DNA from 4 places in the Pseudogemmobacter blasticus genome. Region 3 is predicted to be linked to each of the others. Evidence: riboswitches for the same ligand, from Rfam matches in the RefSeq annotation. Region 3 holds a riboswitch; each other region holds the start of a gene.
What was found. Region 3 has a riboswitch for cobalamin ahead of B6K69_RS12315 (cobyrinate a,c-diamide synthase). Riboswitches for the same ligand answer to the same signal wherever they lie in the genome.
Positions count from the first base shown of each region.

Region 1: another riboswitch for cobalamin. It lies ahead of B6K69_RS17040 (cysteine-rich small domain-containing protein); the one in region 3 lies ahead of B6K69_RS12315 (cobyrinate a,c-diamide synthase).
Region 2: another riboswitch for cobalamin. It lies ahead of B6K69_RS17030 (DUF4198 domain-containing protein); the one in region 3 lies ahead of B6K69_RS12315 (cobyrinate a,c-diamide synthase).
Region 4: another riboswitch for cobalamin. It lies ahead of B6K69_RS13590 (ATP-binding cassette domain-containing protein); the one in region 3 lies ahead of B6K69_RS12315 (cobyrinate a,c-diamide synthase).

Region 1 covers NZ_CP020470.1:3,501,923-3,505,720, forward strand. The annotation lists gene tcuA (FAD-dependent tricarballylate dehydrogenase TcuA) at 1-514, shown strand, start outside; gene B6K69_RS17040 (cysteine-rich small domain-containing protein) at 647-1,000, opposite strand; cobalamin riboswitch at 1,147-1,333, opposite strand; gene nikR (nickel-responsive transcriptional regulator NikR) at 1,366-1,839, opposite strand; gene thyX (FAD-dependent thymidylate synthase) at 1,888-2,793, opposite strand; gene B6K69_RS17055 (VOC family protein) at 2,986-3,414, shown strand; gene ribD (bifunctional diaminohydroxyphosphoribosylaminopyrimidine deaminase/5-amino-6-(5-phosphoribosylamino)uracil reductase RibD) at 3,569-3,798, opposite strand, start outside.
Region 2 covers NZ_CP020470.1:3,497,362-3,501,159, forward strand. The annotation lists gene cbiQ (cobalt ECF transporter T component CbiQ) at 1-55, opposite strand, end outside; gene B6K69_RS17020 (Ig-like domain-containing protein) at 58-663, opposite strand; gene cbiM (cobalt transporter CbiM) at 660-1,274, opposite strand; gene B6K69_RS17030 (DUF4198 domain-containing protein) at 1,278-2,066, opposite strand; cobalamin riboswitch at 2,203-2,416, opposite strand; gene tcuA (FAD-dependent tricarballylate dehydrogenase TcuA) at 2,532-3,798, shown strand, end outside.
Region 3 covers NZ_CP020470.1:2,533,061-2,536,858, forward strand. The annotation lists gene B6K69_RS12315 (cobyrinate a,c-diamide synthase) at 1-1,215, opposite strand, end outside; cobalamin riboswitch at 1,351-1,535, opposite strand; gene B6K69_RS12320 (SDR family NAD(P)-dependent oxidoreductase) at 1,681-2,112, opposite strand; partial or broken gene B6K69_RS12325 (MDR/zinc-dependent alcohol dehydrogenase-like family protein) at 2,140-2,568, shown strand; gene grxB (glutaredoxin 2) at 2,585-3,211, shown strand; gene B6K69_RS12335 (invasion associated locus B family protein) at 3,306-3,798, opposite strand, start outside.
Region 4 covers NZ_CP020470.1:2,784,283-2,788,080, forward strand. The annotation lists gene B6K69_RS13580 (two-component system sensor histidine kinase NtrB) at 1-927, shown strand, start outside; gene B6K69_RS13585 (response regulator transcription factor) at 924-1,550, shown strand; cobalamin riboswitch at 1,655-1,870, shown strand; gene B6K69_RS13590 (ATP-binding cassette domain-containing protein) at 1,903-2,655, shown strand; gene B6K69_RS13595 (DUF2946 family protein) at 2,729-3,130, shown strand; gene B6K69_RS13600 (TonB-dependent receptor domain-containing protein) at 3,207-3,798, shown strand, end outside.

The sequences.
Region 1 (3,798 bases), 970 kb from region 3:
CCGGCAGGGCCGCGTCAGCCTGATCCGGCGCCTTGCGCATCACCTGGTTGCCTACGGGTTTGCTCTGACCTTTCTGGCCACGCTGGCGGGGGCCTGGTTGCACAGCCGCGGCCAGGTGGCACCTTACCCGGTGGTCAGCCTGCCGGTTCTGCTGGGCGCGATCGGTGGTCTGGCGATGCTGGCCGGCCTCACGCTGCTGGAGCGACGCAGCCGGTCGGCCGATCAGGCCCCGGCCAGTGCCCGTATGCTGGCCGAGGACCGTTTCGCCCGGGCCCAGCTTGCCGCCGTCGCCGGTTCCGGGCTGCTGCTTCTTGCCCTGCGCGAGACCCCCGTCATGGGCCTGATGCTGGCATTGCATCTGGGCAGCGTGCTGGGGTTTGCGCTGCTTCTGCCCTTTGGCAAGCTGTCGCACGGCGGCTGGCGCTTCGCAGCCCTGTTGCGACATGCCGGCGAACGCGCGGCCCGGCGCCCCAGACCCGGCCAGGCTGACAAGCCCGACGCGCCGGGGGAATGAGCGATCAGATTGGAGTGTGTCAGGGGCGGCCGGATGTCCGGGGGGCTTACCGCCTGATTGCGGCGGGCAAAGGCGGGCGATGGAACGGATGCAGTTTGCAAGCTCCCCCGCGCTGCGTTTGCAGGACAGCCGTCAATCGTCCTGTCCCTCAGCCTCATGCCCGGGCGGGCGGGGGCGGCGGGTGGGCGGGTCGGTCTGCGGAAGGCCCGACCAGACCACAGGATATTCCAGCCAGCGCTGGATGAAGTTCCACGACTTGCGGTAATCGTCATGCGGCAGGGTGCAGGCAGAGCAGTCCTTGCGTGTCAGACCGTTCCGGTCCGTGTAGGTCGCGTAGGAACCCGGACATTCATAGGCGATCAGCGGACAGTAGCAGAACAGGCAATTGAAATCGCCTTTCACGCCCTTATGGCAGGGCAGGAACGGGCAGGCCGTGTTGGTGTAGCCCTTGAAGGCCTCATTCGTGGTCGTGTCCTTCGGCTGCATCGCTGGCCCCTTCGCCTGACGTTTCCTTGCCGGCCCCGGCGCCGGATTCGGCGCAAAGCCCTGATGCCACGCGGAGAACAGGAGACAGATCACAAGCGCACAGGCCGTGGCCCTGCACAGATCCTGTCTCCGGGCCCGCCGCCCGGCATCGGTTCGTGGTTCCGGCAGGTCTCCTGGCTTGCGGGTCATCGTCGGTCTGCCAGCCTTCCCGGCGCGCAGGGCGCCCGTGGCATCTTGGCAGGGACTCGCCGCTCACAGTTGCGGGGGCAGCGCCGGGGTTTCACCGGCTTCCCTCTTCGCCCCTTGCGGGGCACCGGAACGGGGGTATCAAAGGCCACTGTCCGCAAGCTGTCAAGGTAGCCCGGTCAGAAGCTTTGCTGTACCCGCAGATGGGTGTGGCTGTGCGGCTCCTCGCCCTCATGCGCATGGGTCTCGACATGTTCCTCAACCGGGATCAGCCCGGCCGCGCCATGCCGCACCCCGCGTTCCAGAAACAGTTGCGCCGCATAATCCGACACGCGGGCGAAGTCGCCGCGCAGCACGGATATATCCACGGTTTCCCCGTGGTTGATCGGAATACTGGTGTGGAACAGTATCTCTGAATGTCGCGCCAGCCGGCCTTCGCGGATGCGCTTTGCCAGCTCTGGCATCGTCTGGTCCACTGCGCAGGACACCACCGCGAAACAGCCCTGATCGGGCCGCGCCGCCGGTTCAACCGCCAGCCCGCGCCGGATCAGGTCGCGGATCGCCTCGGACCGGTTCTGCACCGGCGACCGTGCGACATAAGCCTCCAGCTCGGCGGCCAGCTCGTCATCCAGCGTGATGGTGGTGCGGATCATCAGGCCCCCTTTGAGACGGCAATGCACTGGCGCGCAAGGAAGGCGCGTTTAGCCCCAGACCTCGACAAACTCGCGCCATTCGCCTTTCGACATGCCAGACTCCTCCTGTCCCACCACCTCGCCGGCCAGGCGGCGCTTCAGAAGTGCCGTCGCCTTGGCCGAAAGCGTGGTGCCGCCCATGCGGTAATCTTCAAAGGCGGCATAGGCGAGCGGCACCCAATCCTTGACGCACTCGGCAATCGCCTTGGCATAGATCTGGATTTCGTATTGCGCATGGGCATCGGCCCGCAGTCGCAGGAAGTGGAACAGGTTGTGCAGGTCAGTCTTCCAATACCACTGCGTATAGGTGTTCATCGGCAGGTTCATCCGCGCCAGTTCGCGGGCAAGGCCCTGCTGGCCGTCCTGCGACAGCATTTCCTCGTAGTGGTCAAAGCAGATGGCGGCGTCGCGCTTCAGCGTTTCCAGGACGCGAGCGGCTTCGGCGCCCGACAGAACCTCGCCCCGGCCCTGGTTGTTCACGGTCGATTGCGCGGCCAGGTGTTCGGGCGCCGGAATGTAGAACTCGCGGTCAAGGATCGAATAGCGGGCCGAGTATTCGTTGACGTTGGCGGTGCGGTGCCGGATCCACTGGCGGGCCACGAAGACCGGCAGTTTGACATGCAGCTTGATCTCGCACATCTCGAAGGGCGTCGAATGCCAGTGCCGCATCAGATAGCGGATCAGCCCTTCGTCGTTCGACACATGCTTTGTCCCGGCGCCATAGCTGACGCGCGCCGCCTGCACGATGGCGGCATCGTCGCCCATATAGTCGATCACCCGGATGAAGCCGTGATCCAGCACCTCATGCGCGCGGTAGAGATGCGCCTCCATCCCCGGAGAGACGGCGCGCAGCGTGGGTTGCGGATGGGCCCTGGCGGCTTCGATCTCGGCGCGTTGGTCGGGGGTCAGCGGCATGGGCGGGGCCTTTCGGGGAAAATCGGAAACGAGTCGCGAGCCACTATATATGGTGTGCCATCCTACGGAAACCGCAGTAGGGCGGTGCGGCCAAGGTGCCGCGGCGGCGTGGCGCGACAGGGTGGCGCTCGGGGGATCGCGTGCTATCCTGTCCGATGACCGCGGCCAGACCGGCCTGCGCAAGGAGGGCAGATGCAGATCAGATACCTACACACCATGGTCCGGGTGCTGGACCTTGAGGCGTCCATCGCCTTCTACCGGCTGCTCGGGCTTGAGGAAGCGCGCCGTTATGACAACGAAAGCGGCCGATTCACGCTGGTCTTCATGGCCCCGCCCGGCCAATCCGAGTGCCCCGTGGAACTGACCTGGAACTGGGACGGCGACAAGGCTCTGCCAAGCGACAGCCGGCATTTCGGCCACCTGGCCTATGAGGTGGAGGACATCCATGCGATGTGCGCGCATCTGATGGCGAACGGTGTGACGATCAACCGCCCGCCGCGCGATGGCCGCATGGCCTTTGTCCGCAGCCCGGACAACATCTCGATCGAGCTTTTGCAAAGCGGCCGTGCCCTGACGCCGGTTGAGCCCTGGATCTCGATGCCGAACACCGGCCATTGGTAAGCCAAGCGGCCGCGCAGGCACGGCCCAGCCGGTTCGGGCTTTCTGCCCCCGGCGGGGAAACTTGAGGACGGATGAAGTCAGGGGCGCAAGGCCTGCTGATTTCATCTGTCCCTGAATATCCCGGGGGTGCGGGGGCAGCGCCCCCGCTTTTGTCTCAAATCGACCACAGGCTGAGCGTGTCAGGGCCAAGACGCCGGGTTTCGCGCAGGCGAAAGCGGGGGGCTTTGGCCAAATGGGAAAGGCCCAGCGGGGCCAGCGCCGGGGTGCCGTCGGCTCCGATCAGGCAGCCGGCCTGATAAAGGGCCAGGTCATCCACCAGACCGGCACCGATCAGCGCCGCCGCCAGTGTGCCGCCGCCTTCGCACAGGATGCGGGTCAGGCCTT
Region 2 (3,798 bases), 960 kb from region 3:
GGCGGGGCGATAGCCCCACCGCGCCCGTTTCGCCAAGGCCAAGCAGATGCGCCACGGTCAGCGCGCCATGGGGCGGCGGCGCGCCGCGACATAGAAGCCGATCCCGAACAGCCCGGCGATGTAACCGATGCCACCCAGGATGGATTGCAGATCGTTCTTCTCCTTGTAGGCGGCGATCTCCTGTCGCAGGGGGCGCATCTCGTCTCGCACGATCCGGGCCATGGCGGCTTCATCCAGCGCGGGTCCGTTGGCGGCGGCCCCACCGGGGGACGCGGCGGCCGGGGCAGGGACGGCGTCCGGGGCGGCGGTGGCTGCCGCCGGGGTGGCCTTGCCCAGGATGCCGCCCACATCGGCTGCGCTCATGGTCACCTCGGCCACATGGCCTGCCCCCAGATCGGCGCGGAACACATGGTCCACGGGTTCGGTCGGGGTGAACAGGAAAACACCGCCCTCGTCCGTTGTGGTTTCGCCCAAGGGGCGGCCGGCCGGGTCGGTTACGGTGACCTTGCTGTTCGCCGCCATATCGCCGTTGGAAAACCCGATTTCGCCCTCGATCGCGCGGCCTGCAGGATAGACCGAGGCAATCACCTTGTGCGCCAGGGCGGGCCAGGGCGCCAGCATCAGGCAAAGGGCCGCCGTTGCAAGAGATCCGGCCTGTTTCATCGTGCCACCTCAAGAGCATGGAAGAGTTCGGGTTTCACCTTGCGGGCCAGCGATACCGCGGCAGCCGTGAGCACGCCTTCGATGGCCATCACCGGGATGTGGGCAAAGAACACCAGCCTGGCGGCGGGCAGGAACTGTTCGCCGCTCAGCATCAGCGAAAGCGCGACGAACAGCGTTGTCAGCGCAATCGCCAGTGCGCCGCCGATGCCGGCCCAGACCGTGGCGGTCAGGGCGGTTCCGCGGCGGATGAACGGGCCGCAGGCCATGCCGACCAGCACCGCCGGCAGGGCGATGTTCACGGTGTTGACCCCCAGCACCGTGACCCCGCCAAAGCCGAAGAACACCGCCTGCAACAGCAAGCCCACGAACAGCGCCGGAAACGCGGCCCAGCCCAGGATGACCCCGGCCAGACCGTTCAGGATGAGGTGCACCGATGAGGGGCCGATCGGGACATGCACCAGCGAGGCCACGAAGAACGCCGCCGACAACACGCCGGCGGTGGGTATCTTTTCAACCGTCAGCGCCCGCAGGCCAAGGGCAATGCCCCCGGCCGCGATCACGGCGCCCCCGATCACCACGGGGTTGGACAGCGCGCCATCAACGATGTGCATGGCTTACTCCAGATCCCAGGCGCGCACCCAGATCACGGCATCCTGACTCAGTTCCTTGCCTTCATGTTCCTTGGCCGGGCCGGACCCCAGCGCCGCAAAGCCCCACCAGCCGGCCTTGGGAATGCCAAAGGTGAAGGTTCCGTCGGCATCGGAAACCACCACGACCGACCCGCCCGGCATTGGCCCGGCAACGGCCGATTTCGCCGTATTGGTGGCAAGGTCCGGCTCTGCGGCCATGAACTCGACCTCGATCTCGACGCCGGGCACCGGCTTGCCTTCGGCCAGCACCTGCCCGCTGAAGGTAGAGCCTGCAATGATGTTGTAGGGCTTGTTCAGCGGCAGGATCTCGGTCGCCAGACCCTGCGGTTCCATCCAGTCGGTCGGCAGTTCGGCATGGTTCAGATAGACCTTGGTCAGTTGCTGGATGAAGACATCCTCGCTGGGTTCCAGATAGGGGGCGGGTTCAACCACCAGCACATAATCGCCGGCCTTTGTTACCGGCACGCTGGCCTCATAGGCGGCCGCCGCATTTTCAACGCCGGTAAAGGTGATCGGCTTCAGCCGATCCATCAGGTCGGTCTTCTTGCCCTTGTTCACGCTGTAGAAGGCCAGCGGTTGGCCCATGTCCATCACATGGCCGTTCTCGAAAGGGTGCCAAAAGATCAGCCGCAACGGCACATCGCCGGGGCCTTCGATGATGGGGTTTTCAACATGGATCAGTTGGAAATGCGCTGCGGCGGGCAAGGGCAACAGGCAGGCCGCGGCGATCAGCGCGGCAGGGCGAAGGGTCATGGTCGTTCCTCTCTTGTGCCGTCAGAAGACGGAATCCAGAAAGGACGTTCGGGATGAAAGGCACGCAGGGCGTTGTTCCGGCTCTGCGAGCCAGACGCACACCCCGGCGTCCGGTTGATTGCAGGCGAAGATCGCTCTTCACCATGCCTCGCCGGCAGGTCTCCTGGCTCGCGGGTCTTGGCTCGGCCGGCCTTCCCGGGCGGTTGGCCCAGTGGCGTGTTCGGCGTCGCTCTCCGCTTACAGTTGCGGGGGCAGCCACGGAATTGGCCCCTGCGGGCCGCACCGTATTCCCTCTCTCCCCCTCGCCGCGCGATGATGCCCGGCAAGGGACCGATGATGCCCTTTACCGGCCATAACCGCCGCGGCATGTCAACCGCCTTTCCGCCGCAGGTTGCGAATAGGGGTGCCCTTGAGGATCGGACGCATCCGTGAAACCGTTTGCCCGCGAAGAGACGGGGGGGAGTGGTGGCGGACGGCGGCAACAGGGTTCTGGTCATCGGTGGCGGGTTCGCCGGGCTTTGCGCCGCCATCGATGCGCGTGAGGCCGGGGCCGCCGTGATGCTGGTGGATGCCGCGCCGCGCGAGCTGTTGGGCGGCAACGCCCGCCATTGCCGCAACCTGCGTCTGGTCAACCCTACCGAAACGCCCTTCCAGCGCGACAGTTACCCCGCCGCGGCCTTTCTGGCGGATCTTCGGCGCAAGGCTGCGCCTGATCCAGACCTTGCAGAGCGTCTGGCGGAAGGCGCGGGCGACCTGGGGCCCTGGCTTCTGGCGCAGGGGGTGGCTTTCGAACCCTGGGCCGACGGCAATCTGCCCTATTCCCGCCGAACCGTCTTTCTGCGCGGGGGCGGGCAGGCCTTGGTCAATGCGCTGGTCCGCCGTGCTGTCGCCCTGGGGGTGGATATTCGCACCGGCTGGCGGGTCCGCGCCCTAGATCCGGCCGCGCTGTCGCCGCAAACGGCCGCCCCGTTGCACATTCTTGCCGACACGCCCGAGGGGCCGGTGCAGATTGCCGCCGCTGCCGTGGTGCTGGCCTGCGGCGGTACGGGCGCAAACAGGGGCGAGCTGGCCCGCCACCTTGGCCCGCGCGCGGCGGTGATCGCCAATCGGGGCACGCCGTTCCAGCAGGGCGAACCGCTGCTTTGGCTGTTGTCGCACGGGGCTGCCGCCGCCGGTTTGCCGGGCGATGGCCACCTTGTCCCGGTTGATGCCCGCGCGCCACAAGACGATGCCGGAATTGTCAGCAGGTTGGACGGTATGCAGTTTGGCCTTGTCGTCGGCCCTGATGGCCGCCGCCTTGGCGATGAAGGCGCCACGATCAGCCCCGAGAGGTTCTCGCATTGGGCGCGTCTTCTGCAAGACCGGCCGGATCCGCGCGGCTGGATCATTCTGGGGCCCGAGGGCACCGCCCGTCTGCCGCCGTTGATGTATCCGCCGCTGCGCGCGGCCACGCCCGTGGCGCTGGCCCTTGCCTGTGGCATCGACCCCGATGGCCTGACCGTCACGCTGCAAGAGATCAGGGATTGGCAGGCCGGCGGTCCGCCGCCCGATCCACCGCGCACCCTGCGCGACACGGCCCCTCTGGGCCGGCTTGACGGCCCCCTTGCGGCCATTCCCATGCGGCTTGGGCTGGCCTTTACGCGCCACGGAGCCGCCGTCGACGCCAGTACGCGAATCCGCCTTGCCGCAGGGGGCACCGCGCCGCAGCTTTTCGCGGCGGGCACCGCCATGT
Region 3 (3,798 bases):
TGCCAGCGGCGCGTCGGGCTGGGCCAGGATCGAGGAATAGTGGAACTCATGCCCCCGCAGCGCGGTGCCGGGGGCATGGCCCGGCATCGGGGCCACCAGCGTGGCGCGGCGGTAGCCAAGGTGCAGGCGGCGGACCTGGTAGCTGGTAACCAGCCCCAGAAGGCCCGCCATCCGGTGACTGGTCCCCGAGGCATCCACCAGCGCCTCGCCCAGAACCATGTAGCCGCCACATTCGCCATGGACGGGTTTGGTCTGCGCATGGCGGCGCAGGCCGGACAGGAAGGTTTCGGCCGCCGCCAGCCGCCCGGCGTGCAACTCGGGGTACCCTCCGGGCAACCAGACCAGATCGGCCGAGGGATCGGGGGCCTGATCGTCGAGAGGCGAGAACGGCAGCACTTCGGCCCCCGCCCGGCGCCAGCCTTCCAGCAGATGGCGGTAGACGAAAGAGAACGCCACGTCGCGCGCCAGCGCGATGCGCTGCGCCGGCGGCAGGGGCCAGGCCCCGGCCGGGGGCGGGCCGGCTGATCGGGCGGCACCGATCAGCGCGGCCAGATCGGCATGGTCACGCACGAAGGCCCCCAGCCGGGCGATCAGCGCCTCAAGCCGGGGATGTTCGTCTGCCTGCACCAGGCCAAGGTGACGTTCCGGCAGGCTGAGATCGCTGCGGCGGGGCAGGGCGGCCAGCACGGGAATGTCCAGTCGCGCCATCTCTTCGCGGACCATCACCTCATGCCGGGCACCGGCGACGTTGTTCAGGATCACGCCCGCCAGCGGCGGCGCATCGGGGTGGCGGGCGAACCCCAGCGCAACCGCCGCTGCCGATTGTGCCTGGCCTTCGACGTTCAGCGCCAGAACTACAGGCCAACCGCAAATCCGGGCCATTTCGGCGGATGAGCCGCGGCCGCGGCGCCCGGGCTTCGAGGTGCCGTCGTAAAGACCCATAGAGCCTTCGGCGATCACCAGATCGGCGCCATCGGCCTGATGCCGGACCGCATCCATCAGGCTTTGGTCCATCGCCCAGGAATCAAGGTTGAAGGACGGCCGTCCGGCTGCCAGGCCGTGAAAGGCGGTGTCGATGTAATCGGGACCGTTCTTGAAGGGCTGCACGACAAGCCCCCGATCGCGCAAGGCCCGCAACAGGCCCAGCGTCACGGTTGTCTTGCCTGCGCCCGAATTCGGGGCCGCGATCACCAGCCCCCCGGGCCAAGCCGTCATGGCCAAAGTCCCGGAACCGGCGAAAGAGTTTCAGGCGGCATGTCGTCCCTCATGTTCAGGGACAAGGTGGAAGGGCGGGTGCAGCCACGGCCAGACCCGACACCGGAACACCCCGTCCGGTCAGCGTCGTTCGGCGCTGGCAGGTCTCCCGGCTTGCGGATCTCAGGGGGGCTTACCCCTGGCGGTACCCTGCCTTCCCGGCCGGTCGGGCCAGTGGCGGTGGGTGACCTGTCCGGTCACGGTCGCGGGGGCGGCTGTGTTCTGGGCCTGGCGGCCACGGACACATTCCCTTTTCACCTGTCACGAAGACAGGCACCAGCCGGGCGGTGATGCGCCCGTTGCGTTCAGGTTGTCAAGCCAGCCCCGGATGCCGCTGCAATTGGCCGCAATCCGGCCCGGCTGCAAGCGGCTGATCCTGCGAGAGTGGCGACCGCGCGCGGGCCTGTCCTGCGGCCGCCCTGCCTGCTATCCCTGCGTTGCCGTCATGCCACCATCCACCACCAGGACCGAGCCGCTGCAATAGCTGGCCTCGTCCGAAGCAAGGAACAGGCACGCATTCGCGATTTCCTCCGGCCTGCCGGGGCGTCGCATCGGCGACATGGCCTGCGCTGTGGCGGGGTCGTTGAAACCGTCCAGCAGGCCGCCCACCATGCCGGTCGCGATATATCCGGGGGCCACGACGTTTGAACGGATGCCCTCTCCGACATAGGCGCAGCTCATGGCGTTGGACAGGTTGATCATCCCGGCCTTGGCCGCGCAATAGGCATGGGCCCGGGGCAAACCCCGGAACCCCGATACGCTGGACACATGCACCAGCGCCCCGCCGCGCTGGTGATGCCGCATCTGGCGAACGGCCAGACGCGACATCAGATAGCAGGATGTCAGGTTGAGCCGCATCACCTCATCCCATTTGTGGGGGTCGGTTACCTGACCGCGCTTGGGGCGCAGCGCATCGTGCCGCGTGCAGACCTGTCTGAAACCGTCAAGCGCCCGCTGGAAGCAGAAACCTGGGCCGGTTGCGTGGATGCGGTTGGCGGCGCGATGCTGGCGCGGGTTCTGGGGCAGATGCGCTATTGCGCCTCTGTCGCGGCGGTCGGGCTTGCGGGCGGCCCGGCGCTTCCGGCGACGGTGATCCCCTTCCTTCTGCGCGGCGTCAATCTTCTGGGGATCGACAGCGTGATGTGCCCGACCGAACGCCGCATCGACGCCTGGGCCCGGATTGCCCGCGATCTGCCGCTGGATCTGCTGGCCTGGATGATCCGGCCTGCCGCGCTGTCGGATCTTCCGGCGCTTGGCGCGGCGATCCTGAAGGGAGAGGTGCAGGGCCGGGTCGTGGTTGATGTGAACGCCTGAACCGGGTGCCAAAGGGATGCGGCTCTATCTTTATGAGCACTGCCCATACTGCATCCGTGTCGTCATGGGCGCGCGGATGAAGGGGTGGCCGCTGGACCTGGTTCATGTGCCCTATGACGATGCAGAGACGCCCAGGCGGCTGATCGGGCGCAAGATGCTGCCCATCCTGCAGGATGGGGCAGAGGTCATGTCGGAAAGCCTTGATATACTTCGGAAACTGGATGAAATGGGTGGGGAACGGCTGTTCCGGCAGCCGCCCCGGCCGCAGGTCGTGGACTGGATCACGGCGTGGAAATCCACGATCTATGGACTTGTCCTGCCCCGCGCCGCCGATCCGCGTTATCCTGAGTTCCAGACCCCTGCCGCCCGGGCGGCTTTCGTCGCCGCCAAGGAGGCGCGCCACGGGCCCATGGCGGCGCTGCGCCTGCAAACCGGCCGGCTGGTGGATGATCTGCAACAAGGCTTTGAAACTCTGGCGCCGATCCTGCCTGACGGGGATGGTCCGTTTCTGGACGACATCCTTCTGTTTCCGATGTTGCGGACCCTTGCGGTTGTCAGCGAACCCTGCATCGCGCCGAAGATCCAGGTCTATTGCGAACGGGTCATGCAGCGCACCGGGCTTGACTGGCCGAAGGCCGTCTGATCGCCCTTGTCGCTGACCGTCATCCCCGGATGCCGCCCCTTTCAGGTAAGACCCCCGTCTCATCGCGCGGATTGCCGTGTTTGGGGGGGGTATCTCAGGGGGCTGGCAGGGCCAGTCTGGCCCAGGCATCGGTGAAGCCCGCTGGCGACAAGGCAACCTCAAGCGTTTTACCATCCGGTGCGGTCATTGAGGCCGTCAGCTTCTGCGAGGCGCCGATCGCGGCCACCGTCGCCGCATCCAGGGCCGGGCGCAGGATGCAGCCCGCCGGCAGGCAGGTATCAAACGCGGCCCCAACCGACAGATCGCCATCGCCCTTGAGCGCCAGCCCGGCCGAAAGTTTCAGCCCCAGCGGTGCGACGATGGTGGCCGCCGCGCTGCCATCGGGTTGCCGTGTCAGGCCAATGGCCAGCACGCGCTTGCCTGATTTGCTTTCGTTCAACTCCTGCGTCATCTCGCACAGGCGCGGGGCATCGGCCGTGGCGGCGGGCACACAGCGCACCATCCAGTCACCGAAAGTTTCGGTTGTCATGTCGGCGGCCACGCCTTCCGCCTGCGCCGCACCCACGGCAGCAAGGATTGCTGCCGCA
Region 4 (3,798 bases), 250 kb from region 3:
CAGGCGGTGCCGCAGGCCTTTGAAAGCCGCTTCCGCCGCGCCGACGGTTCCGAGATCGACGTGCAGGTGTTCGAGGCGCCGCTGATCGACGCCGCCGGACGGCATCGCGGCTGGATGGGTTCGATCATCGACATCACCGAAGCCCGCCGCGCCGCCCGGCTGGCGCGCGAGCAGGATGAAACCATGGCCCGCACCGGCCGGCTGGTGACGCTGGGCGAAATGGCCTCGACCCTGGCGCATGAGCTGAACCAGCCGCTGGGGGCCATCGCCTCTTACGCGGCGGGCGGGCTGAACCTGCTTGATCAGGGCCGCAATGACCCCGGGCTGATCCGTGGCGCGCTGGAAAAGATGGCCACGCAGGCGCGGCGGGCCGGGCTGATCATCCGCCGCATCCAGGATTTCGTGAAGAAGCGCGAACCGCAGTTCGTGGCGCTGGATCTGGCCGAGGTGGCCGCCGATGCCATCGGCCTTCTGGGCGCCGATGCCCGCGAAATGCGGGTGCGGCTGCGGCTTGAGGCGCCCCCAGACCTGCCGCAGGTGGCGGCGGACCGTATCCTGCTGGAACAGGTGCTGGTCAACCTGATCCGCAACGGCATGGAAGCCATGGCCGAAGGCCCGCGCAGCGGCGATGTGCTGGCAGTGCGGCTGACGGCGCAGGGCGAAACCGTGCGGCTTGAAGTCATCGACCGCGGCCCCGGTATTCCCGAGGCGCTGTCCGGCAAGCTGTTCGATCCCTTCACCTCAACCAAGAGCCATGGCATGGGCATGGGGCTGAACATCTGCCGCTCCATCGTCGAACTGCATCACGGAACGCTTGAGCACGCGCCCAACCCCCCGGGTGGCACGGTCTTCGCGGTAACGCTGCCGGCCGGCCCGCCCCCCGCCACCGGGGATCGTGCCGAAGCCGCAAAGGAGGCCACGCCATGACCGCCGCCATGACCGCCGACACCGATCTTGCCGTGCATATCGTCGATGACGAGGAAGCCCTGCGTGACGCGCTGGCCTTCCTCTTCGCATCGCGCGGCATCGCCACCCGGCTCTGGCCCTCGGGCGAGGCGCTGCTGGCCGGCTGGCCGCAGCCCGGTTGCGGCTGCCTGATCCTGGATGTGCGGATGGACGGGATGTCGGGGCCGCAGGTGCTGGATGCCCTGTCGGCGCAGGAAGGCGGCGTCGATGCGCTGCCGCCCGTCATCTTCCTGACCGGCCACGCCGATGTACCGCTGGCGGTGCAAAGCCTGAAGGCCGGCGCCTTCGACTTCGTGGAAAAGCCGTTCAACGACAACCAGATCGTCGATCTTGCCCTCAGCGCCATCGCCCTGCGCCGCGACCGCGTGGCCGCCGCCCGCGACCGGCTGAACCTTGAACAGCGCCGCGCCAGCCTGTCGGCGCGCGAGGTCGAGGTGATGGTCCTCATGCTGCAAGGCCGGCTGAACAAGCAGATCGCCGATGACCTTGGCATCTCGATGCGCACGGTCGAGGCGCATCGGTCGCGCGTGCTGGCCAAGATGGGCGCCCGCAACATTGCCGAACTGGCGCGGATGCTGTCCTGACCGCCGGTCCGGGCACCGCCGCATCCTGTCACGCCATCGCAGCCTCATGTCGGGCGCGGCGCCACAGGCGTCGCAGCCGGGCTTGCCCCGCCACGGCCTGCCGGGGCACCCTGTCCGGGATGGTTCCGACGGCCTGCAAGGGCTGACCGGATGAAAAGGGAACACGGTGCGGTGCCGGCGGCGCCAATTCCGTGACTGCCCCCGCAACTGTAAGCGGCGAGCGACCCCCATCGCCACTGGGCCCCCCGATTGCGGGCCCGGGAAGGCGGGGGAAGCCACGACCCGCGAGTCAGGAGACCTGCCATCGTCAGATCAACCACACCGGGCGGGGTGCCCCGGAAAGGAGCTTGCGATGGACGACCCAAGACACCGCCCCCCGGCGGCCCCTGTCTGCCCCGTTTCGCGGCCTGCCCTGTTGCAGCTTCGCGGCGTGGGCTGGGCTGCCCGCAGCGGCTGCCCGACCCTTGCCGACATCAGCTTCACCGTTCAGGCGGGGCAGGTGCTGGGGCTGGCCGGGCCGCCCGGCGCGGGCACCTCGGTGCTGCTGCGGCTGTTGTGCCGCGCCCTGCCGCCAACCCGTGGTGCCGTCCTGCTGCACGGGCGCGACCTCTGGCTGATCCCGCCGCATGAGGCGGCGCGCAGCGTGGCTGCCGTGCTGCAAGCGCCGGTCGATCCGGGCCTGACCCTGCGCCAGCTTGTCGCCCTTGGCCGGCAGGCCTGCCGCGCCACCGGCCGCCCCGGCTGGCGCGACGCCGAAGCCGTGGCCGAGGTGCTGGAGCGGCTGAACCTTGCCCCGCTGGCCCGCCGCCGCTTCGGCACGCTGCGCCCCGGCGACCGGCAGCTTGCCCGCCTGGCCTGCGCCCTGGCGCAAGACCCCGCGCTTGTGGTGCTGGATCGCCCCGCCGACCCGGACGAGGCCCGCCATCTGCCCGCGCTGCTGCACCATCTGCGCCGCCTTGGTCTGGCGGCCGTCTGCGCGCTGCCCGAAACCGCCCCGGTTCCCGATGCGGTTGACCGGGTGATCCGCCTTCAGCACGGCCGCATCCTGACCGAAGACCCCGCCGCCCTGTCCCCGGCAAGCCTTGTCGGGCGAAGGGGCCGCTGAAGGCCACCGCCTGCGACATTCTGGAAATTGTCCACCGGCATCAGATGTGCGAACATTCGTATTGATGAATGTCGTGAAGGGTTTTTTCTCCCGCCTTCGGGGGCTGCTGACGGCGGCCCTTGTTCTGCTGCTTGCGCTGCAACTGTCGCTGGGGCTGCGCCCGTTGCAGCCGGGCCGTCTGGCCGACGGGATGCTGGAAATCGTGCTCTGTTCGCAGGGCAGTATGCGCACGGTCCTGCTGAACCTTGAAACCGGCGAGATCAGCGATACCGAAAAGCCCGATGCCAACCCCGCGCAAAGCTGCCCCTTCTGCCTGACCGGCATCGCCCTGCTTGGCGATCCGCCCCCGCTGCCGGTTCTGGCGGGGCGTCTTGTCGCCAGCCTGTCGCTGCCCGTGCCGGCGCCCCGCGGGGTGCCGCAGCCGCTTGACCTGTCCCGCCTGATCCGCGGCCCCCCGACCCGGATCACTGCCTGACCACACTTCAGCCAGACCAACGGAAGCCGCGCGGCGCAAGCTGACCGCGCGCCCGGAAACAAGGGACAAAGAAACCATGATCATCGCCAATCCGGCGCGCCTTGGCGCGACCGCCATCCTGCTTTGCTCGATCTCGGGCCTCGCGCTTGCGCAGGGCACGGCCGAAGACCCCGCCACCCTGCTGCCGCCGATCTACATTGCCGGCAGCGCGATCAAGGGGCCGCAAAGCACCGCCTCGGGCACCGTCTTCGACCCCGCCACCCTGGGCACCCCGTCCTATCTGGACGGCGGCGCCGTGCTGACCACGCTGCCCGGCATCGCCAGCAGCCGCATGGGCGGCCACGGGCTTGATATCGTGATCCGCGGGCTGAACTCGAACCAGATCAACGTCATCGACGCCGGGGCCGTCACCTATGGCGGGTGCCCCAACCACATGGATCCGCCCGCCTCGACCGCGGCCTTTGCCCGCGCCGACAGGGTGACGGTAACCCGTGGCTATGCCAGCGTGACAAACGGCCCCGGCGGCACCGGCGGCACCGTCCGGCTGGAGCGCGAGGCGCCCCCCGCCAGCGCGGCCAGCGGCTTTACCGGCGAGGCTCACGCCAGCGCCGGATCAAACGCCAATGCTCTGGGCGCGGGCGGCAGGTTCACCTGGACGCTGGGCAACG